Regions from separate parts of the Isoptericola sp. NPDC056618 genome, predicted to be linked through region 4. Evidence: riboswitches for the same ligand, from Rfam matches in the RefSeq annotation. Region 4 holds a riboswitch; each other region holds the start of a gene.
The links. Region 4 has a riboswitch for thiamine pyrophosphate ahead of ACFQ8T_RS07420 (thiamine ABC transporter substrate binding subunit). Riboswitches for the same ligand answer to the same signal wherever they lie in the genome.
Positions count from the first base shown of each region.

Region 1: another riboswitch for thiamine pyrophosphate. It lies ahead of ACFQ8T_RS05565 (bifunctional hydroxymethylpyrimidine kinase/phosphomethylpyrimidine kinase); the one in region 4 lies ahead of ACFQ8T_RS07420 (thiamine ABC transporter substrate binding subunit).
Region 2: another riboswitch for thiamine pyrophosphate. It lies ahead of ACFQ8T_RS16195 (FAD-dependent oxidoreductase); the one in region 4 lies ahead of ACFQ8T_RS07420 (thiamine ABC transporter substrate binding subunit).
Region 3: another riboswitch for thiamine pyrophosphate. It lies ahead of ACFQ8T_RS06060 (ECF transporter S component); the one in region 4 lies ahead of ACFQ8T_RS07420 (thiamine ABC transporter substrate binding subunit).

Region 1 is NZ_JBHTVZ010000002.1:532,549-538,079, forward strand. Features, by position in the region: gene ACFQ8T_RS05560 (ABC transporter ATP-binding protein) at 1-642, opposite strand, end outside; gene ACFQ8T_RS05565 (bifunctional hydroxymethylpyrimidine kinase/phosphomethylpyrimidine kinase) at 1,057-2,802, opposite strand; TPP riboswitch at 2,793-2,923, opposite strand; gene ACFQ8T_RS05570 (hypothetical protein) at 3,057-3,713, shown strand; gene ACFQ8T_RS05575 (YcnI family protein) at 3,803-4,600, shown strand; gene ACFQ8T_RS05580 (copper resistance protein CopC) at 4,597-5,244, shown strand; gene ACFQ8T_RS05585 (hypothetical protein) at 5,390-5,531, shown strand, end outside.
Region 2 is NZ_JBHTVZ010000014.1:109,707-115,237, forward strand. Features, by position in the region: gene ACFQ8T_RS16185 (thiazole synthase) at 1-656, opposite strand, end outside; gene thiS (sulfur carrier protein ThiS) at 690-935, opposite strand; gene ACFQ8T_RS16195 (FAD-dependent oxidoreductase) at 932-2,167, opposite strand; TPP riboswitch at 2,157-2,259, opposite strand; gene thiE (thiamine phosphate synthase) at 2,291-2,974, shown strand; gene guaA (glutamine-hydrolyzing GMP synthase) at 3,072-4,679, shown strand; gene ACFQ8T_RS16210 (hypothetical protein) at 4,815-5,375, opposite strand; gene ACFQ8T_RS16215 (glycosyltransferase family 4 protein) at 5,502-5,531, opposite strand, start outside.
Region 3 is NZ_JBHTVZ010000003.1:37,876-43,406, forward strand. Features, by position in the region: gene ACFQ8T_RS06055 (ATP-binding cassette domain-containing protein) at 1-1,089, opposite strand, end outside; gene ACFQ8T_RS06060 (ECF transporter S component) at 1,064-1,702, opposite strand; TPP riboswitch at 1,696-1,807, opposite strand; tRNA gene ACFQ8T_RS06065 (tRNA-Ala) at 1,951-2,023, opposite strand; gene ACFQ8T_RS06070 (histidine phosphatase family protein) at 2,114-2,803, opposite strand; gene rsfS (ribosome silencing factor) at 2,800-3,246, opposite strand; gene ACFQ8T_RS06080 (hypothetical protein) at 3,243-4,340, opposite strand; gene nadD (nicotinate-nucleotide adenylyltransferase) at 4,333-4,905, opposite strand; gene ACFQ8T_RS06090 (hypothetical protein) at 4,970-5,122, opposite strand; gene ACFQ8T_RS06095 (glutamate-5-semialdehyde dehydrogenase) at 5,184-5,531, opposite strand, start outside.
Region 4 is NZ_JBHTVZ010000004.1:660-6,190, reverse strand. Features, by position in the region: gene ACFQ8T_RS07425 (ABC transporter permease) at 1-625, opposite strand, end outside; gene ACFQ8T_RS07420 (thiamine ABC transporter substrate binding subunit) at 634-1,707, opposite strand; TPP riboswitch at 1,779-1,883, opposite strand; gene ACFQ8T_RS07415 (DUF4235 domain-containing protein) at 2,043-2,309, shown strand; gene ACFQ8T_RS07410 (PAS domain-containing protein) at 2,341-3,120, opposite strand; gene ACFQ8T_RS07405 (sulfite exporter TauE/SafE family protein) at 3,275-4,201, opposite strand; gene ACFQ8T_RS07400 (RrF2 family transcriptional regulator) at 4,342-4,797, opposite strand; gene ACFQ8T_RS07395 (AGE family epimerase/isomerase) at 4,794-5,531, opposite strand, start outside.

The DNA.
Region 1 (5,531 bases), on a different contig from region 4:
CTCCTCCGCCTGGTCGGTGAACGAGTCGAGGGCGTCGCGCCCGCGGCCGAACGCCTTGAGCACGCGGATGCCGTGCACGGACTCCTCGACCGTCGTGGCGAGGTCGCCCGACTGGTCCTGCGACAGGCGCGCGATGACGCGGTACCGCCGCGAGAAGCGGAACGCGATGACCGTCACCGGGATCGCGCCCGCGAGGTACACGAGGCCGAGCCAGCCGGCGGTGGCCAGCAGGATGCCCACGCCGACCACGATCGTCACGATGCTGACGACGAGCTGCAGGACGCCGAAGACCAGCCAGCGGCGCAGCAGGCCGAGGTCGCCCATGATCCGGCTCAGCAGCTGCCCCCCGGGCCACCGGTCGTGGAACGCGACGGGCAGGTCCTGCAGGTGGCGGAACAGCGCCATCCGCAGCTCGGCCTCGACCCGCGTGCCGGGGTACATCACGAGGTTGCGGCGCAGCAGGACGAACCCGGCCTCCGCGACCCCCAGCACGAGCACCAGGAGGACCGGCACCACGAGGGCGCCGAGGTCGTGGGCGGCGGCGCCCTCCGCGAGCGGGCCCTCGACGAGGGCCTGCAGCACGCGCGGGATCGCCAGCGCGGCGAGGCTCGCGCCGAGCGCCGAGAAGAGGCCCCCGACCATGCGCGGCAACGCGGGCCGGACGTACGGGTAGAGCCGGCGCACGGACGCGAACGTGGAGAGCTCGGAGCCCGCAGGGGCGACGGCCGCCGCAGGGCCGGCGCCCGGCGGGCCGGGCGGCCCCTCGGCGCGACCCGGCGGGGTGCCGGGCGCAGCGGGACGTCGGGGAGCGGAGGAGGCGGGGCTCCTCCTGGGACTGTCGGAGGGATCGGCGCGGCGTGCGCCTCGGCTGCGGCTGCGCGAAGTGCGCTTCGTGTCGGGCATCACACTCATTCTCTCACTCGCCTCCGACACGCTTGCCCCGATCACGCGGTGGGTCCCCGAACCGGGACACCGCTTACCGCCGCGGGATCCCGCCGTCGGGCAGGACGGCGGGTCCCGCGACGGGCCCCACGACGGGGATCCGGCCGGCCGCGGTCAGCCCACCGCGACGCGATCGGCGGGGCGCCCGTCGACGCCCTCGGTCGTGCCTCCCCTGCCCGCTGTGCCTGCTGTGCCTGAGGTGCCCGTCGTGCCGGGGAGGCCCGTCTGGTCGAAGAACGCCAGCTCGTGCTCGCACGCCGCGCGGAACGCCGCCGCCATCCGGTCCCGGGTGGACGCGTCGGACGCCGCGGCGGCGCGGCGCAGGATCGCGACGGCCTCCCGCGTCGCGTCCGCGAACGCGTCGTCGGCGTAGGTGCCCAGCCACGCCGCGTACGGGTGGCCCGCGTGGTTGCGCGCGGCCAGCCGCTCCCCCACGTCCTGATAGATCCAGTAGCAGGGCAGGACGGCGGCCACGAGGGTCACGTAGTCGTCGCCGGCCGCGCGCAGGTGGTCGAGGTAGGCGGCCGTCGTGGCGCTGGCGGGCACGTCCTGCGGCTCCCCGCCCAGCCAGCGCGTGTGGAGGTCGAGCTCCGTCACCAGGGCGCCGTGCGCGCCACCGGCCCAGAACGCCTGCTCGGCCCGCGTGGGCGCGAGCTCGCTCGCCCGGGCGAGGCAGCGCGCGTAGTCGCGCAGGTAGAGCGCGTCCTGCTCCAGGTAGGCGCGGAAGTGGTCGGCGTCGAGGGTCCCGTCGCCCAGCGACCGGACGAACGCCAGGTCGTCGATCGCGGCGCGCACGTCCGCGGCGTCGTCCCACCACCGGGCGACGACGTCCTCCGCGCCCGCCCCGGACGCACGGGCCGCACAGGACGCCGCCTGGGGTTCCGCGCCGCCCGCGCGCAGCCCCACCAGGTGGTCGACGGGACCGTTCCCGCCGCCGACGCGCAGGGCCTCCCCCGCCCGGATCGCCGCGGTCAGCCAGGCCTTCGTGCCGCGCAGCGCCTCCGCCCAGTCGCCCGTGCGCGCGTACCGGGCGGCCAGCCCGCTGGACAGCGAGCAGCCGGTGCCGTGGGTGGAGGTGCTGGTCAGTCGAGGGCCGGCGAGCTCCACGAGCACGCCCCGCGGACCGACGAGGGCGTCCGGGGCGCCCACGTCCCTCGCCTCTGACCGCGCGAGGAGGTGGCCGCCCTTCGCCACCACCAGGACCCCGTGCCGGGCGGCCAGCCGTCGCGCCTGCTCGAGGGCGGCGGGCCAGTCCGCGGCGGGGGGCTCCTGCGCGAGGACCGCGAGCTCGGGCAGGTTCGGCGTCACGACGTCCACCCGGCCGAGCAGGTCCCGCACGGCGTCCTCGGCCGCCGGGTCGAGCAGCCGGTCCCCGCTGGTCGCCACCATGACCGGGTCCAGGACGACGGCGGGGCGCGCGGTCGCGCCGGACGGCCCGGACGGGTGGGATGCGGCACGCGCCAGCCCGTCGAGCCACGCGGCCACCGCCCGGGCCACCGGGGCCGAGGCGAGCATCCCGATCTTCACGGCGTCGACGGCCACGTCGTCGGCGACGGCGTCGAGCTGCGCGGCCAGGAATGCGGCGGGCGGCACGTGCACGTCACGCACGCCGCGGGTGTTCTGCACGGTCAGGGCCGTGACGGCGGCCATCCCGTAGCCGCCCGCGGCCGCGATCGACTTGAGGTCCGCCTGGATGCCGGCGCCGCCGGACGGGTCGGACCCGGCGACCGCCAGGACCCGGGGCCTGCTGCCCGTCCGCGGCGCCGTCGTCGGCGACGAGACGGGAGCGGGGGCGGCGTGAGCAGGGGTGGTGGTGCCGGCGCGGCCGGCGGAGCTGTCTTCAGGTGCGCGCGCACTCATGTCGACATCCCTTCGCTAGTACGAGCTAGATCAGGTTCGACGGGTGTGTTCTCAGCGCCCGCCGGCCGGCCGTGACGAAGTCGCGGCGATGACCGGTCGGGACGCACCCCGTGTCGTGGCGCCCACCGTAGCCCAGGACGGCCCCGGCGGGTCCGGCGTCCCGCGCGGTGTGTCGTGGCCGGCTCCGCCGTCGCCCGAACGGCCGCCCGGGGCGGGGCTGCAGGTCCCGGCCGACGCCGCGGTAGGGTGCGGGGGTGCCCGTGGTCGTCCGTCGTGTGCGCGAGCTCCTCGTCGCCGGCACGACGCTCAGCATCGCGGCCGCCGCCCATCTCCTGGCCGGCGGCGCGCTCCCCGCGGCACCCCTCGCCTGGCTCGTCGTCGCGGCGCTCACGGCGCCGCTCGCGGTGTGGACCGCGCGCCGCCGTCTGACCCTCCCTCGCCTCCTGCCGGCGATGGTCGCGCTGCAGTTCGTGCAGCACACGACGTTGTCCGTGCTCGGCGCGGCGGGCACGGGTGCTCCCTCGGCTCCGCTCGCGACCCCGGGCGCCACCCCGGACGGCCACGCGCTCCACGCCATGGGCCCGGGCTCCCTCGCGCCCGCGACGGGCGGCGGGCTGCTGCACCACGCGGGCGACGCCGGGACGACGACCTGGATGCTCGCCGCGCACGCCGCCGCGGTGCTGCTCACCGCCCTGCTGCTCGCGGCGGGCGACCGGGCGGCCCTCACCGTGGTGGGGCACCTGCGGCACGTCGCGCTCCTCGTGCAGGAGCCGCGGGCGCTTCCGGTGGTCCGCGAGCACGCCGTCGTCGTCGGGCGCACCTGGCGCCCCCACCCGGCCCGCGTCCGCCGGCGCACGCCCCCACGCGGGCCCCCGCTGCTGCTCCCGGGCGCCCTCGCGCGCGCCGCCTGACCCTGCCCTGGTCCGTCGTCGGACGGGGGCGGGTCCCTCGCCGTCCCACGACCGACTGACACACCTGACAGCCAGGAGCAGAAGAACCCATGTCCAGGACCACCCCTGCCCTCCGCCCGCGTCGCCTCGCCGGCGCGGCCGCGCTCGCCCTCCCCGCCCTCGTGCTCGGCGCGACCGCCGCGTCGGCGCACGTGACCGTGACCCCCGACGCGGCCGAGGCCGGGTCGTACGCCACCCTCACCTTCAAGGTCCCGAACGAGTCCGCCGAGGCCTCGACCACCGCGGTGCAGGTCGACCTGCCCACCGACACCCCCTTCACCAGCGTGTCCGTCGAGCCCGTGCCGGGCTGGACCGCGAAGGTCACCCAGGCGCCCCTGCCCGAGCCCGTCGAGGTGCACGGCACCACCGTCACCGAGGCGCCGGCGAGCATCGAGTGGACCGCCGACGACGCCGACGCCGGCATCGCGCCGGGCGAGTTCCTCCGGTTCACCGTGTCGGCCGGCGCCGTCCCGGACGGCGTGGAGGAGATCGTCCTCCCCGCCACCCAGACCTACTCCGACGGCGAGGTCGTCGCCTGGGACCAGGAGGCGTCCGGCGACGCGGAGCCCGAGCTCCCGGCCCCCGTCCTGCAGGTCGTCCCGGCCGCCGAGGACGGCGGCCACGGCGCGGCGTCGGCGGCCGGCGCCGGCGACGCCGGCACGGACGCGCACACGGATGCGGCGGCCGAGGACGACGGCTCCGGCACCCTCCCGCTCGCGCTCGGCGCCGCGGGCCTCGGGCTCGGGCTGGTCGGCGCCGTCACCGGCGTGATCGCCCTCGCCCGGACGCGCGCACGGGCCACCGGCGCCGCCGGCGCCGCCGGCGCCGCCGGCACGGAGCAGCGGTGAGCGCGCCGGACGGCCGCACAGCCGCGCGACGCGCCCTCGCCGCGGCCGGGTCGTTCGCGCTCGCCCTGGGCCTCGGCGCGGCCGGTGTCGTCGGTGCGGCGGGGCCCGCGAGCGCCCACAACGTCGTCGTCGGGACGTCGCCCGCCTCGGGGACGACCGTGACCGAGCCGCCCGAGTCGGTCGACGTGACGTTCGACGACGTGGTGCTCGACCTGTCCGGCGAGGGCTCCAGCACGGTGGTCACCGTGACGGACGCCGACGGCACGGACCACGCGGCCGGGTGCCCGACGACGCAGGACCGCACCGTGTCCGTCCCCGTCGCGCTGGGCGAGGGCGGCGAGTACACGGTGGGCTGGCGGATCGTGTCGGCCGACGGGCACCCCACCAGCGGGGAGTTCTCGTTCACCTACGACCCGCCCGCCGGGACCGAGGCGGCCCCGCCGGCGGGCGCGACGCCGTGCGCCCCGGCCGGGGGCACGGACGAGGCGTCCGACGGCACCACGGAGGGCGCGTCGGCCGCCGCGGACGCGGGCGGCGGCGACACCTCCGAGCTGGTCGTGGTGCTCGGCATCGCGGGCGGCGTCGTCGTGCTCGCCGGCGCGGCGGTGCTGGTGGCGCTGCGGCTCGCCCGACGTCGCGGCTGACCCACCGCACCCCGCGACCTGTCAGGGTCAGCGCCGGGCATACCGCGCGCTGGCCCTGACAGGTCGCCCTCGTCGATGCTCCCGGGCGTCTGCCTCGTCGTCGGGTCGTCCCCGCACCCCGCCGGAGCCGCCTACGATGCCGAGCATGGATGCGGGGCAGATCGTCGGGATCGTGACGGGCCTGGTCGTGGTGGTCGTGCTGGTCACGGCGGTGGCCTTCTGGGCGGCACGACGCCGCAGGGCGGCGCGCGGGCGGGCACAGGACCTCGAGGCGGAGCTGCAGCGGC
Region 2 (5,531 bases), on a different contig from region 4:
TCCATCGCGAGGGCGGCGTCGGACGCCGTGCCCACCCCGGCGTCGAGGACGACGGGCACGCGCGCGGCGCTCGCGATCGCCTCGATGTTGCGCGGGTTGAGCACGCCCAGGCCGGTGCCGATGGGGGCGCCGAGCGGCATGACGGCGGCGCACCCGACGTCCTCCAGCCGGCGCGCGAGGATCGGGTCGTCGTTCGTGTACGGCAGGACGACGAACCCGTCGCGCACGAGCCGGTCGGCCGCCTCGACGAGGCCGATCGGGTCGGGCAGCAGGGTGACGTCGTCGGCGACGACCTCGAGCTTGACCCAGTCGGTGCCGCACGCCTCGCGCGCGAGCTGGGCGGTGAGCACGGCCTCGGCGACCGAGAAGCAGCCCGCCGTGTTGGGCAGGGCGCGGATGCCGAGCCGCTCCAGCAGCCCCCAGATGCCGCCGTCCTCGGCGCCCGCGCCGCCCGGGCGCACCGCGACGCGGCGCATCGCCACCGTGGTGAGCCCGGTGCCCGACGCGACCAGCGCGTCCTCGAGCGTCATGAGGTTCGACGCGCCGCCCGTGCCCATGACGAGGCGCGAGCCGATCTCCGTGCCGGCGACCACGAGGGGGTCGACGAGAGGGTGCGCGAGCGGGCGGGACGTGGCCGCGGCGTGCGTGCTGGTCATGCTTCCTCCGTGCTTCCTGGTCAGGCTTCGTGGTCAGCCGCCCTGGACGGCGGTGACGATCTCGACCCGGTCGCCGGGCGAGATCCGGGTACCGGCCCACAGGCCGCGGGGGACGACGGCGTCGTTCACGGCGACGGCGATGCCCTGGACGGACCCGTCGGCGACGAACGCGGGCACGAGGGCCGCGACGACGGCCTCGACGCCGTCGCCGTGCGGCCCGTCGAGCGGGTAGGCCTCGCCGTTCACGACGGCGGTGCGGGTGGCGGGGGTGGCGGTCATCGGGCGGCTCCTTCGGGGAGAGGGTCGGCGGGCGCGAAGCGGCGCGGGTCCGCGGCGGACAGCGCCGGGTCGGGGGGAGGCGCTCCGGTCAGCTCGGCCACGACCGCGTCGGCGGTGAGCGGGGCGAGCAGCACCCCGTTGCGTCCGTGCCCGACGGCGGCGAGCAGGCCGGGGACGCCGGTGGCGCCGACGAGCGGCAGGTTGTCGGGGGTGGCCGGGCGGGCGCGCGGCGTGACGTCGACCAGCGCGGCCTCGTCGATGCCGGGCACGAGCGCGCGGGCGTCGCGCAGCAGCGCGAACACGCCGCCTGCCTCGGCGCGGCGGTCGTCGGGGCGCTCCTCGCTGGTGGCGCCGACGACGATCTCCCGGTGCCCTGGCCCGGTGCCGGTGCCGGTGCCGGTGCCGGGGCCCGCGCCCGTGCCCGGGCCCCGTGGCACGACGTACACCGGCCGCCCCTGCACCGTGCCGCGCACCACGTGCTCCAGCGCCAGCTCCGGGCCGGCGTCCAGGCGCAGCGTCACGCCCTTGACCGGCCGCACCGGGACGCGCAGGTCGGGGACGCCGTCGAGCAGGGCCGCCGTCGCGTCCGCGCCGGTCGCGAGGACGACCGCGCCCGCGGCGTGGCGCGCGCCCCCGTCGTCGTGCACCGCGACGACGCGGCCCGCGCCGTCGCGCTCGAGCCGCACCGCCGTGCGGCGCACGAGGGCGCCGCCGAGCGCCTGGACGAGCGCCGCGTGCGCCCCCCGCGGGTCCACGGCGAGGTCGCCCTCGACGACGGCCGCCCCGGCGAGCCGCGGCCCGAGGTACGGCTCGCGCCGCCGCGCGGCGGCCACCGAGACCTCGGCGGAGGCGAGACCCCACTCCCGGTGCAGCGCCAGGACCCGGCGCAGCAGCGCGAGGTCGTCGGCGTCGTACGCGACGGCGAGCGACCCGGCGCGCAGCAGGGGGACGTCGCGCCCGGTCGCCGCGGCCAGGCGGGCGGCGAAGTCGGGCCAGCGGGCCGCCGACGCGACGTTGAGGCGGGCGAGCTCCCGCTCGCCGAAGTCGGACTCGCTGACGGCCGCGAGCATCCCCGCCGCGGCGCGGGTGGCGCCCTCGCCGGGCGACGGGTCGAGCACGGTGACGGACAGCCCGCTCGCGGCGGCGCGCCAGGCGACGGCGAGGCCGACGATCCCGCCGCCCACGACGACGACATCGGACGGGGTGCCGGACGGGCTGCTGGGCGTGGGCATGTGCGCTCCCTTCGCTGGCATGACCCAGATCAGGTTCGACGGTCGGCTCCTACGCCCTCTCAGCCCCGAGCGGGGCTCCCGTGCGCGGCCACTGTAACCCGGGCCGTGGTTACCCTGACCGGCGTGACCACGACCGCGCCCGACCACGGTGCCGCCCCGGAGACCGCTCCCGACGCGACCCGCGCCCGCCTCGCCGACGCCCGCCTGTACCTGTGCACCGACGCCCGCGAGGAGCGCGGCGACCTGGAGGACTTCCTGCACGGGGCGCTCGCGGGCGGCGTCGACGTCGTGCAGCTGCGGGACAAGACGCTCGACGTCGCGCGCGAGCTCGAGCTGCAGGAGGTGGTCGCCCGCGTCGCCGCGGAGCACGGCGCGCTCTGGGCGGTGAACGACCGGGCCGACGTCGCGCAGCTCACCGGGACGCCCGTGGTGCACATGGGGCAGCGCGACCTCCCGGTGCCCGCCGTGCGGTCGCTGCTCGGGCCGGCTCCGGTGCTGGGCCGGTCCACGCACTCCGCGGACCAGGCCGCCGCGGCGGAGGCCGACCCGGACGTCGACTACTTCTGCGTCGGCCCCCTGTGGGCCACGCCCACCAAGCCCGGCCGCGCGGCCGTCGGGCTCGACCTGCTGCGCGAGGTCGCCGCCACCCGCCCGGCGACGCCGTGGTTCGCCATCGGCGGCGTCGCCGCGGAGCGCCTCGACGCCGTGCTCGACGCCGGAGCGTCGCGCGTCGTCGTCGTACGGGCGATCACGCAGGCGCCGGACGCCGAGCGGGCCGCGCGAGAGCTGCGGGAGCGGCTGGGCTGACGGTCCGGGCCGGACCGCCGCGCGAGGTGACCTACCCCACCGCGTGACCCGTGGGACAGGCCCGGGAGCGGTACCGTCCGGCGGCTACGATGGCTCGGTGACGTCTCCCGCCACCGACACCCCCACCACCGCCGACCTGGCGCCCACGCCGCGTCCGGTCCTCGTCGTCGACTTCGGCGCCCAGTACGCGCAGCTCATCGCGCGCCGCGTGCGCGAGGCCCGCGTCTACTCCGAGATCGTGCCGCACACGTTCACCACCGAGCAGATGCTCGCCAAGAACCCGGCGGCCATCATCCTGTCGGGCGGCCCGTCGTCGGTGTACGCCACCGGCGCGCCGTTCGTGGACCCGGCGCTGTTCGAGGCCGGCGTGCCGGTGCTCGGCATCTGCTACGGCTTCCAGGCGATGGCGCAGGCGCTGGGCGGCACCGTCGCGCAGACGGGGCAGCGGGAGTACGGCGGCACCGAGGTCGAGGTGTGCGAGTCCGGCGTGCTGCTGGCGGGCACCCCCGACCACCAGACCACCTGGATGAGCCACGGCGACTCCGTGCACGCCGCGCCCGAGGGCTTCGCGGTGCTCGCGACGTCGTCCGGCTCGCCCGTCGCCGCGTTCGAGGACACCGGCCGCCGGCTGTACGGCGTGCAGTGGCACCCCGAGGTCAAGCACTCCGCGCACGGCCAGGCCGTGCTGGAGAAGTTCCTCTACGAGGGCGCGGGGCTCGCCCCCGACTGGACCGCGGGCAACGTCATCGCCGACCAGGTCGCCGCGATCCGCGCGCAGGTCGGCGACGCGCGCGTCATCTGCGCCCTGTCCGGCGGCGTGGACTCCGCCGTCGCCGCCGCGCTGGTGCAGCGCGCCGTCGGCGACCAGCTCACCTGCGTGCACGTGGACCACGGCCTGCTGCGCGAGGGCGAGGTCGAGCAGATCGAGCGCGACTTCGTCGCGTCCACGGGCGTGAAGCTCATCATCCGCGACGAGAAGGAGCGGTTCCTCACCGCCCTCGCGGGCGTGAGCGACCCGGAGACGAAGCGCAAGATCATCGGCCGCGAGTTCATCCGCGTCTTCGAGGACGCCCAGCGCGACATCGTCGCCGAGGCAGGCGCCCACGGCGAAGAGGTCAAGTTCCTCGTGCAGGGCACGCTCTACCCGGACGTCGTCGAGTCCGGCGGCGGCGAGGGCGCGGCCAACATCAAGAGCCACCACAACGTGGGCGGCCTGCCCGACGACCTGCAGTTCGAGCTGGTCGAGCCGCTGCGGACGCTGTTCAAGGACGAGGTCCGCGCCGTCGGCCGCGAGCTCGGCGTGCCGGAGGAGATCGTCTCCCGCCAGCCCTTCCCGGGCCCGGGCCTCGGCATCCGCATCGTCGGCGAGGTGACGGCGGAGCGCCTCGAGACGCTGCGCCAGGCGGACGCCATCGCGCGCGCCGAGCTCACCAGGGCCGGCCTGGACGACGAGATCTGGCAGTGCCCCGTCGTGCTGCTGGCCGACGTCCGCTCTGTCGGCGTGCAGGGCGACGGCCGCACCTACGGCCACCCGATCGTGCTGCGCCCCGTGTCCTCCGAGGACGCCATGACGGCCGACTGGACGCGCCTGCCCTACGACGTGCTGTCCGTCATCTCCACCCGCATCACCAACGAGGTGAGCGAGGTCAACCGCGTGGTGCTCGACGTGACGAGCAAGCCGCCGGGCACGATCGAGTGGGAATGAGGGAGGCGGGCGTGGTGCGCGGCGGTGTCGTTCGTTCGAATGATTCGCTCGTGCCTCGCTCGGCTCTCACGAACGACACCGCCGCGCACCACGCCCGCAGGTAGCGGCGGGAGCTGTCTCCCGTCGGCGGATGTGTCAGGAGATGCGGAACGAGTTCGCCCGGTCGTTGAAGCTGCCGAGGTAGTCGTCCCGGTCGATGAACGCGGTGTGCGCCCCCGTCTTGTCGTTGCCGTTGTAGAGGCGCACGTCGCAGTGGTTGTACGTCTTGACGGACGTGATCTTGTTCGCCAGGGCGGTGCCGAGGTTGGCGCCGCCCTCGTTGTCGCCGGTGCCCGCGGTGCAGCCCTCCCGGTACTTCGGGTTGTAGACCACGACCTGGAAGCCGCCGTAGTCGATGTGCTGGTACAGCCGCGCGACGACGAGCCCGGTGCCGGGCTTCGCGTTCTTGCAGCCGAACGTGCCGTCGAGGACGGCACAGTAGTAGGTGGTGCGGGCCGCCTGGGCGGAGAGCTTGAGGTCCTCGACCATGACCGGCGTGTCGCTGGTCACCGCCTCGACCCGGACGGGCGCGGCGCCGTCGTCGGGCGCCGCCGTGGCGGCCGGGGCGGTCGTGCCCAGGGCCGCGATCGCCGCGAGCCCGCCCACGACGGCGGCGAGCCGTGCGCGGCGGGTGCGGGTGCGTGTCGTGATGGTCATCGTCGCTCCTCACGTCAGCCGGCGATCCCCTCGTCGCCGGTCATGGTGTGACGAGGGGTCCCACGGCGACGGTGATACGCCGAGGCACCGATCCGTCCGTGACCAGGCCCGACGGCGGCCGGTCGGTCAGCGCGTGATCGAGGCCGCCGCGCGGTA
Region 3 (5,531 bases), on a different contig from region 4:
GTGCTGCGGCACCCAGCCGCACGACCGTGCAAGGTCTCGCGAGGGGGCGGTACGCCCCGGGACGCCCCGCACCTCGCCGCCGGTCGGCCGCAGGTGCCCCGCGAGGGTGGCGACGAGCGTGGACTTCCCTGCCCCCGAGGGCCCCGTGACGGCCGTGAGGCGCCCCGCAGGCAGTCGCGCGGCCACGCCGTCGAGCGCCCGCGTGGTGGTACGGCCGCGCAGGCCGCGCGTCGTCAGGTCGACCTCGAGGGCGTCGACCGAGACCTCCGGCCCGGCGTCGTCCGGCGCGACCAGCGCGGCCGGGACGGGCAGCGGGGCGGGCGCCGCCACCCCGGGCAGCCAGACGCCGGCGCGCGTCAGGTCGCCGCGCGGGCCGGCCGCGCCGTCGCGCAGCGCGGCGGGCGCGACGTCGTGCGTGACCCGGCCCCCCGGCCCGAGCACCACGAGGCGGTCCAGGTGCTCGAGCCACGGCCCGACGTGGTGGTCGACCACCACGAGGGCGGTGTCCGTACCCTCCAGCGCGCCGACGACGGCGGCGCGGACCTCGGCCGCGGCGGCGGGGTCGAGCATCGCGGTCGGCTCGTCCAGGAGCAGCAGGCCCGGAGCGCTCGCCAGCGCCCCCGCGAGCGCGAGCCGCTGCAGCTCGCCGCCCGAGAGGGCCGACGTCGGCCGGTCGGGCGGGTACCGCAGCCCGACCCGGTCGAGAGCCTCCCGGGCCCGACGCCAGATCTCCTCCCGCGGCAGGCCGGAGTTCTCGGGGCCGAAGGCGGCGTCCCGGCCGATCCGGGCCGCGACGACCGCGGAGCCCGGGTCCTGCGGCACGAGCCCCACCCCGCCGTCCACGTGGACGGTGCCGGACAGGTCACCGGGCAGCGGGTCCCCCAGGACCCCCGCCAGGGCGTGCAGCACGGTCGACTTGCCCGCCCCGCTCGGCCCGACCAGGCCGACGCACTCCCCCGCGCCGACGGCGAGGTCGAGGCCCTCGATCGTCGGGGCCCGGCGCCCGGTGGGCCGCCAGCTCAGCCCCCGCACGAGCGCCCGGACGTCGTCGCGCGCCACGCCGTCAGGCCCGGGCGCGATCGGCGGCACGACCGTCGCCGCGGTCGGCGAGGTCGCGCCCCGGCCCGAACGCGTCGAGCACGCCGGCCCGCGCGAGGGCGCGCACGAGCGCCGCGCCTCCCAGGCCCGCGAGCAGCGCGCCGGACAGCGCGAAGAGGCCCAGGTACGCCAGCCGGAAGCCCCACGCCCAGTCCGGGTAGTAGGCGAACCACTCGTAGACGGCGCCGCACGCGCCCGCCGTCGCACCCGCCAGGGCCGCGACGGCGGTGCCGAACCGGCGGTAGAGGAACAGGGCGAGCACGAGCTCGGCGCCGAACCCCTGGACGACGCCGGAGACGATCGCCGAGAAGCCCCAGCCGGCGCCGAGCAGTGCCTCGACGCTCGCGGCGACGACCTCGGTGAGCAGCGCCGCGCCCGGGCGGCGGACGATGAGGCCGCCCAGCACGCCGCCGAGCAGCCAGCCGCCCCCGAGCAGCCCGGTGGCCGGCGGGAAGGCGACGGCCAGCCCGGCGGAGAGCAGGTGGTAGAGCTGGGTCCAGCCCCAGAAGACGACACCGACGGCCACGCCGAGCATGGCCACGGTGACGAGGTCGACGGTGCGGTACCGCAGGGACGGGCTGCGCAGGACAGTGGGCGCGGACATTCCAGGTAACTCCCTTCGCCGGTGCTAACCGGAGCAGGTTCCAAGGGTCTGCGGCTGTGCCCGCACTCTCAGCGCCCCTTCGACGGCGCTCCCCTGTCATGGGTGTCTTCAGATGTGGCGGCCGACGACGCGGCCGCAGGTCCGACCCTAGGCGACCACGGCGACGGCGCAAGGGCGTCCCGCACCGTGAAACCCCTGGTCACGCAAGAAGGCCCGGAACCATGAGGTTCCGGGCCTTCTCGTCGGGGTGGAGCTGAGGGGACTCGAACCCCTGACCCCCTGCATGCCATGCAGGTGCGCTACCAGCTGCGCCACAGCCCCGAGAACCGACTCTCGCGACCGCGGACGGCCAGGCGATTCGTCTGATTCGGTGTGTTCCTCCGGGCTTGCGCCCCTCGGAACGTCGATATCTTAGGCAGACTTCGGGCCAGGTTCCAAATTCCAGTCCGGCCCCGCCTGCCAGCGGTCCAGGGGGTACCCCGCGCCCACGTTGTGCGCCACGAGGCGCCAGGCCGGCACGGCCCCCTCCCCCGCACGGTGCAGGTGCGACCAGTGCACGTTGTGCATGCCCGACAGCCCGCGCCAGGTGGTCGGGTCGAGCCCGAGCAGCGCCGTCACCGCCAGCGAGATGGCGGCCCCGTGCGACACGACGACGAGCGTCGCGTCGTCGTCCAGGTCCGCGGCGTGCTCGGCCACGGCCTCGGCCATGCGCTGCGCGACCGCCGCCTTCGTCTCGGCCCCCGCGCCCACGGGTTCGGCGCCGAGGCGCCAGGCCGCGTACTCCTCGGGCCAGCGCTCCTGCAGCTCGGCGCCCGTGAGGCCCTCCCAGTCGCCGAAGCCGCGCTCGCGCAGGCGCTCGTCCGTGACCAGGGGCTCCCCGCCGAGCGCGTCCGCGTAGGCGTTCGCCGTCTCGACGGCGCGGCCCAGGTCGGACGACACGATGCGCGTCGCACGGTGCGACGACGCGAGCGCGGAGCCGCCCTCCGCGGCCTGCCAGCGCCCGACCTCGTCGAGCGGGATGTCGATCTGCCCCTGCAGCCGCAGGGAGGCGTTGTAGGCGGTGCGGGCGTGCCGCAGCAGGACGACGGTGCCGGCCGTCACCGCTCGTCGCCCGCGAGCCGGATCGCTCCGTCGCCCCCGCCGTCGCCGTACTCGGCGGCGGCCGCCGCGCCGTCGCCGCCGCGCGCGTCCTCCGGCAGCTCGACCGCCGGGCAGTCCTTCCACAGGCGCTCGAGCGCGTAGTACACGCGGTCCTCGGCGTGCTGCACGTGGACGACGACCTCGCCGAAGTCGAGCAGCACCCACCGCGCCTGCGCCTTGCCCTCGCGGCGGATCGGCTTGGACCCGGCGAGGAACATCGCCTCCTCGACGGCGTCCACGATGGCAGAGACCTGCCGCTCGTTCGTGCCCGAGGCGATGAGGAACACGTCGGTGAGCACCAGCTGGTCGCTCACGTCCAGCGCGATGATCTCCTGCGCCTTGCGGTCCGAGGCGGCCCGAGCGGCGACGACCGCCAGCTCGACGGCGCGGGGGCTGGCGGTCATGCAGCGGCTCCGGGGTGCTCGTACGGGAGGACGACGCTCGCGGGCGCGGCGCCGTCGGTCGTGAAGTCCTGGGCGCCGTTGTCCCCGAGCAGCAGCTTCCAGACCAGGAGCCCCAGCACGAACGCGACGACCACGAGGACGATGTAGTGCAGCCAGGTGTAGGACGCCTCGGGCTCGTCCCAGTCCTCGTCGTCGTCCTCGTCGTCCAGCGGCGCGGCCGAGCGCGCCCGGACGGGCTGCTCCGACGCGACCAGCGCGTCGAACGGGGACGCGGCGGGTCGCTCCGGCGCGGCCGCCGGCTGCGCGGCCCCCGCCGAGGTGCGGGACGGCGGCACGGACGCGGGCCGTTCGGTGGCCGGGCTGGCCCAGGGCAGCGGGGGTGCCGTTGACGCGGGGGCGGCGGTCGGCGCCGGGCTCGGGGCCGCCTGCGCGGGCGGCGCAGACACCGGGGCCGACGTGGCACCGAACGGCGAGGAGGTGCCCGTCGTCGCGAACGGGGAACGACGGGCGGCGCCGTCGGGGCGCGGCGCGACCGTGGCCGGCGGGCTGGCCGCCGGGGCCGCGGGCGCGGCGCTCGCCGGGGTGCTCGACGGGGCGGCCACCGGCGGCAACCCGTACCCGGTGGCGGAGCCCGCCGCGGCGGCGCCCTGGTCACGGCGGGTCGAGGGACGCGCGGGCGGCGCGGCCGGGGCGCCGGACGGCGCCGCGGGACGCACCGAGGGCGTCGGGGCGACGGCGCGGGACATCTCGCCGGTCGGTCGCTGGATCGGGGCCAGCCGACCCGTCTCGTCCAGCCCGCGCACCCCGGCGGAGGTGGACGGCGGCCGCACCATCGGCGCGGGCGCGGGGGCGGGCGCCGGGCTCTGCTCGCGGAGGGAGCGGCGGGACGGCGCGCTGGCCGCCGGCGCGGAGAACCGCGGCGCCGGCGCCGGCCCGGCGGGCGGGGCGAACGGCGACCTCGCTGCGGCGGGCTCGCCGTACTCGGGCCCGGACGGCGCAGGCGGACCGGCGCTCGCCTGCGCGGCGGCGGCCGCCTGCTCCCGCTCGCGGATCTCGCGGCGGGTCAGCGGGCGGGACGGGTTGTTGTCACTCATCGAGACCTCGATACAGACCGTGCTTGGCGATGTACTGGACCACGCCGTCCGGCACCAGGTACCACACCGGTTGGCCGGCCTGCGCCCTGCGACGGCAGTCGCTCGACGAGATCGCCAGCGCCGGGACCTCCAGCGTCGTGACCCCGTCGTGGGGCAGGCCGTCCACCATGAGCTGGTGCCCCGGCCGCGTGACAGCCACGAAGTGTGCCATCTCCCACAGGAGCGCGGCATCCTTCCAGGTCAGGATCTGCTCGATCGCGTCGGCGCCGCTGATGAAGAACAGGTCGGCGTCGGGTCGTTGCTCGTGCAGGTCCCGCAGCGTGTCGACGGTGTAGGTGAGGCCCGGACGGTCGATGTCGACCCGGCTCACCGTGAACCGGGGGTTCGACGCCGTCGCGATCACCGTCATCAGGTAGCGGTGCTCGGCCGGGGACACCCGCTGGTGCTGCTTGAAGGTCGGCTTGCCCGTGGGCACGAAGACGACCTCGTCGAGGTCGAGCAGCGCCGCCGCCTCGCTGGCGGCGACCAGGTGCCCGTGGTGGATGGGGTCGAAGGTGCCGCCCATCACGCCCAGGCGCGGACGGCGCGGCTGCGACGACGGCTCGTTCACGCTGACCGGACGGGGGCCGTCAGTGGTGGCGGTTGGACACGTTGCGGAAGGCGTACGTCACCACGAGCGCGGCGACCAGGCCACCGAACGCGAGCAGACCCATCGCGATCGGGGAGATGGTCTCGGCGTGCTCGGTGGCCTCCTGGGCCACCTGGACGGCGGTGTGCAGCACGGGTTCCTCCTGTGCGGGGTGGGCAACGGGTTGCTGACGGGCAGGGTCGGGGGTCAGTCTCTCACGCGGGCCGGACGTGCCCGTCGCCGTGCACGACCCACTTGGTGGTCGTGAGCTCGGCCAGGCCCATGGGCCCGCGCGCGTGCAGCTTCTGCGTGGAGATGCCGATCTCGGCGCCGAGGCCCAGCTCGCCGCCGTCGGTGAAGCGCGTCGAGGCGTTCACCATCACGGCGGCCGAGTCGACCTCGGCGACGAAGCGCTCGGAGGCGGCCAGGTCCCGGGTGAGGATCGCCTCCGTGTGCCCCGACGACCAGGTGTGGATGTGCTCGATCGCGTCGTCGAGCGAGTCGACGACGCGCACGGCGAGCTCGAGGGCGAGGTACTCGGTGCCCCAGTCGGCGTCGGTCGC
Region 4 (5,531 bases):
GCGTCGCGCCGAGCGCACGGGCGGCCTGCTGGGCGCGCGGGTCGAGCCGCTCCCACATGCCGCCGACGGTCCGCACCACCACCGCGTAGTTGAAGAACACCAGCGCCAGCACGATGCCGGCGAAGCTCTCCTCCAGGTGCGCCCAGCCGAGCGGCCCGCCGGGCGCGAAGAGCGCGCGGAAGGCGACCCCGACGACGACGCTGGGCAGCACGAACGGCACCGTCACCAAGCCCCGCACCAGAGTGCGCCCGGGGAACCGGCACCGGTAGAGCACGTACGCTCCGGGCAGCCCCAGCAGCACCGACAGCAGCGTGCCGGTGAGCGCCTGGGCGAGCGTCTGCCCGACGATCCGCCACGTGCGCTCCTGGGACAGCACCTCGGCGAAGCCGGACAGGTCGAGCTCCCGCCCCGCCGCGGTCTCGGTGAAGAACCCCTGCAGGACGAGCGACACCACCGGCCACGCGAAGAAGACCGCGAGGAAGCCCAGCGGGAGCGCGACGGCGGCGCCCCAGCCGAGCCACGCGCCCCACCGGTCTCCGCGCCACCGTTCGGCGCGCGACCGTTCGGCGCGCGACCGCGCCGCCCGTGCTGCCGGGCGGGCGGTGCTGCGGGGGGCGCGGGGCACGGGGCGCGTCAGCCGACGACCGTCGCCGTCCACTGCTCGATCCACTCGTCGCGGTGCGCGGCGACGTCCGCGGGCGCCACCTCGAACGGCTCGTCGGCCAGGGGCGCGAACTGCTGCCAGTCGGCGGGCAGCTCCACGTCCGGGTCGGCGGGGTACATGTACATCTGGCCGGGCACGTCGGCCTGGAACTCGGCGCTCGTCAGGAAGTCCACGAGCTTCTTGGCGCCCTCGGGGTTCTCGGCGCCGGACAGCACCCCCGCGTACTCGACCTGCCGGAAGCAGGTGTCGAGCATCGCGCTCGTGGCGGAGGTCTTCCCGTCGTCGCTCACGGTGAACGCGGGCGACGTCGCGTACGACAGCGCGATCGGTCGCTGCCCGCCCTCCCCGGCGCCGGAGAAGTCCACGTAGTACGCGTCCTCCCAGCTCTCTGCCACCTTGAGGCCGTTGTCGCGCAGGTCGGCCCAGTAGGCCTCCCAGCCGTCCGTGCCGAAGGCGCCGATCGTCGCGAGCAGGAACGCGAGGCCGGGGGACGACGTCGCCGGGTTGGTCACGACGGTGAGGTCCGCGTACTCCGGCTTCGCGAGGTCCTCGAGCGTCGTCGGGGGCGTGACGCCGTTCTTCGCGAACCAGCCGTCGTCGAGGTTCATGCACACGTCGCCCACGTCGACGGGCGTCAGCGTGCCCGCCAGGTCGTCGGGCGCGTAGGCCGCGACCTCCGGGGCGAGGTCGGCCGGCTGGTACTCCTCGAAGACCCCGGCGTCGACGGCCCGCGACGCGTACGTGTTGTCCACGCCGAACACGACGTCGCCCAGCGGCGCGTCCTTGGTGAGCACGAGCTGGTTCACCAGCGTGCCCGCGTCGCCCGGGGCCACCTGCTCGACGGTGAGACCGGACTCCTTCTCGAACGCGGCCAGGACGTCGTCGGAGACGGCGAACGAGTCGTGGGTCACGAGCGTGACCGTGCTCGACGCCGCGCCGCTCGCGTCGTCCGGGGCCGCCCCGCCGCACGCCGCCAGCAGCGGCAGCAGGGCGACGACGCCCGCGGCGGCCGCCGTGGTCCGGGCCGTGGTCGTCAGCTTCATGCTGTCCTCCTCAAGGTGCGAGAAGGGGGTCCTGCGGGCACCCGGCACCGTCGTGGTGCGGCCGTCCGCAGGGAACGAGATTCCCGACTTCCTCCACCGGTGCTAACCGGATCAGGTTCGAGGGTCTGCGGCGGTCCGCACTCTCAGCGCCGGTGGGCGCTCCCCTGTCGTATCACCACGAGCCTACCCGTCGACGCCGCGCTACCGTGGTGCAGTCCTCGACCTCGGGGTGTGACGTGCCTGACGTGCCGTGACGCCGTCCGGCGGCCGCGGACGCACGCGAGACGACGCGCGGTCATGCCGCGGCCGCGCCGGGACCTACCGAGGGAGAGCACGTGACGGACACCGAGCAGCCGCTGGGCGTGAAGGTCGGCACGGTGGTGCTGACGATCGCCGCCGGATGGGTCGCGCAGAAGCTGATCGGGGTGGTCTGGGAGAAGACGACGGGCAGCGTGGCGCCCACCAACGTGGACGACGACGAGATCTCGATCATCCAGGCCGTCACCTTCGCGGCGGTCTCGGGCGGGGTCGCGGTGCTCGCGAAGCGCCTCGCCCGCAAGGGCGCCGTGCGCGCGGCGGCCCGGTTCGTGCCCGGCCGCTGATCCCCCGCTCCTGACGGGCCCGCCCTGCGGGTCAGTGGCTCGCGCGCGGACGCCGGCGGGCGAGCTGCGCGTCGTGACCGTGCGGCCGGTCCACCGGCCGCACGGTGGCGAGCGCCTGGCTGAGCCGGTCCGCCGCGTCCTGGGCCGGCGGGGCGGACCGCACCACCTCCGCCGCCGTGAGCGCGGCGTCGCGGTCCCCGACGGGCCGCGCGAGCCCCTTCATCACCTGCTCCCCCGCCGACTGGGCGGAGATCCCGACCTGCGCGCCGGCGTCCGCGAGCACCTCGGTGGCGACCGACTCGTCCACGCCGCACACCGCCATGATGGCGCCCTTGGCCTGCTCGGCGGCCGCGGCCGCGACGAACGCTCGGGACACGGCCCTGTGCGCCTCGCGCTCCAGCGCGTCCCGCACGACCGGGCTCGCGTCGATGACGTAGCCGACGATCTGCGACGACGCGCCGTCGGCCCCGTGCCTCCCCTGTCCGGTCACGACGACGGTATGGGTGCGCCCGTGGTCGTCCACGACGCGGTGCGCCCCCGAGAACGGCCGCCCGGTGCCGAGCGCGACCACCGCCGTCCGGGAGAGCCGCTCGCGGTCGTCGGGGTGCAGGTGGGCGCGCAGCACCTCCGGTCCCGGCGCGATCTTGCCCGGCTCACGACCGAAGATCCGGAAGACCTCGTCCGACCACCACCACTCCCCCGTGGCGACGTCGACGCGGTACCGGCCGACGAGCAGCTGGCTCCCGGCGCCCAGCAGCTCCGCGAGAGCGACGAGCTCGCGGCGCGGTGTGTCGTTGGGCGTGCTGGACATCGAGGCTCACCCCCCAGTGCCGTGCAGCTGGGTCCGGCGCGCAGTTCTCCTGGCCTCACCACGGTACCGGGACGGCACGACACCGCCACCGCACGGCGGGTGACGTGCGGTGGCGGTGGTGTCGTCGGTGGCCCCGGCCGTGCCGGGGCAGGCGTCAGGCGACCGTCGTCGCAGCGGCCTCGGGGTGCTCGCCCGCCGCCTCGGCCCGCTCCGCCGCGACCGCCTTGCGGTGCTCGCGGAACGAGTAGGTGACGGCGGCGGCCCAGCCGACCGCGATGAGCCCGAGGACGAGACCCCGCACGCCGTCGCTCACGGGGAACTCATCGAGGCTCAGCAGGGTGCGGACGTTGGTGAGCACGATGATCCCGCCGACGGCGGATCCGAGGACGCGCGGCGGCACCAGGCGGACGAGCCATGCGGCGATCGGCGCGGCGATCAGGCCGCCGATGAGCAGCGCCAGGGCCCAGGTCGGGTTGATGCCCGCGGTCCCGAGGCCGAAGAGGAAGCCGAGGCTCGCGGCGACGGCCACGAAGAACTCGCTGGTGTCGATCGAGCCGATCACCTTGCGGGGCTCCATGCGGCCGCTCGCCAGGATGGCGGGCGTGCCCACCGGCCCCCAGCCGCCGCCGCCCGTGGCGTCCATGAACCCGGCGACCAGGCCGAGCGGGGTGAGGAACCGCTTGCGGAGCGGCTGCCCGAGGCGGTCCGTGCGCAGCCCGCGGAGCGTGAAGCGCAGCAGCACGTACAGGCCCAGCCCCAGCAGCAGGATCGACATCAGCGGCTTGGCGATCTCGGTCGACAGCCATGAGAGGAAGGTCGCGCCGGCGAACGCGCCGACCGCACCGGGGATGCCGATCTTGGTGACGACCTTCCAGTCCACGTTCCCGAACCGCCAGTGCGACGCACCGGACGCCAGCGTCGTCCCGACCTCGGCGAGGTGGACGGTCGCCGACGCGGCCGCGGGGTTGGTACCGATCGCGAGCAGCAGGGTGGTCGAGGTGACGCCGTAGGCCATGCCCAGGCTGCCGTCGACGAGCTGCGCACCGAGGCCCACGAGGGCAAGGAGGACGAGAGTCCGCACGGGGGTTCCCTCCGTTTCGGCGCGGCAGCGGGTCCGCCGCGTCTGCAGTGAAGTTACCCGATCGGCTCTATCGGATTCAACGGTCTCAAGAAACTGTCTGCATGCTGAGACGGGCGCCCGTCAGGCCGCGGGAGCGGGGCTCACGGGTTGATCCACGCCGATTCCTGCTCCGTGAGCCGGCGCACGACGTCGGGGATCGTCCCGGCCGCGAGGTCCGCCAGGGTCACCTGCTCCAGCACGGCCCGCACGTTCACGCGCAGCGCCACCCACACGTGCAGCAGCGACGCCGCCGCGCCCGTGTACTCCAGGTCCGAGGGCCGCGCGTCGCGCACGAACACCAGTGGCCCGTCCACGGCACGCACGACGTCGGCGACGGTGACCTTGTCGGCGGGGCGGGCCAGCACGTACCCGCCACCCGCGCCGCGACGGCTCGCGACGATACCCTCGCGCCGCAGGTCGCTGAGGATCGCCTCGAGGAAGCGGTGGGGCACCTGCTGCGCGCGGGCGAGGGCCTCGGCCGGGACGGGGCCCTCGCCGGACGCGGCGAGCTCTGCGGCCGCCCGCACCGCGTAGTCGGCCTTCGCGGAGATCCTCATGACGTCGTGACCGCGGCGCCCAGCCGCGTGCCGGCGAGCAGCGGCCCGGCCTCCCGGGCGGACGCCGCGAACGACCCGGTGAGGGGCAGGTCGGGCAGGATCACGGCCTGGGCGGCGTGGTAGATGTCGGGCTTGCCGACCCAGGTCCGACCCGAGGGGCGGTTGTCCGTGTCGAGCTCGTGGAACCAGGAGCCCCGCTCGTGGTCCACCAGGTGGGTGTCGATCCACGCCCACCACCCGTCGGCGAGCTCGGCGTAGCGCGCCTCGCCGGTCGTGCGGTGCAGGACGTCGGCGGCCGCGGCCGCCTCGGCCGCCACCCAGTGGAAGCGGCGCGCCTCCACCGGGGTCCCGTCCCAGTCCGTCGTGTACACGAAGCCGCCCGCCGGCCCGTCCCACCCGTCGGCCACGGCGCGATCGAACAGGTGCCGTGCTGCGTCGGTACGCCGGCCCTGCGTCCCCCCGGCGACGTCCACCTGCAGGAGCAGCCGCGCCCACTCCAGTCCATGGCCCGGCGTGGCCCCGTAGGGCTTGAACGGGTCGTGCGGACGGTCGGCGTTGTACTCGAGCTGCGGCCGCCACTCCGTGTCGAAGTGCTCCGGGATCCGCCAGCCGTTGTCCGCAGCCCAGCCGATCACGCAGTCGGCCACGACCGCCGCCCGATCGAGCCAGCGGCTCTCCCCCGTGGCGTCGTGCGCGGCAAGGAGCGCCTCGACGGAGTGCATGTTCGCGTTGAC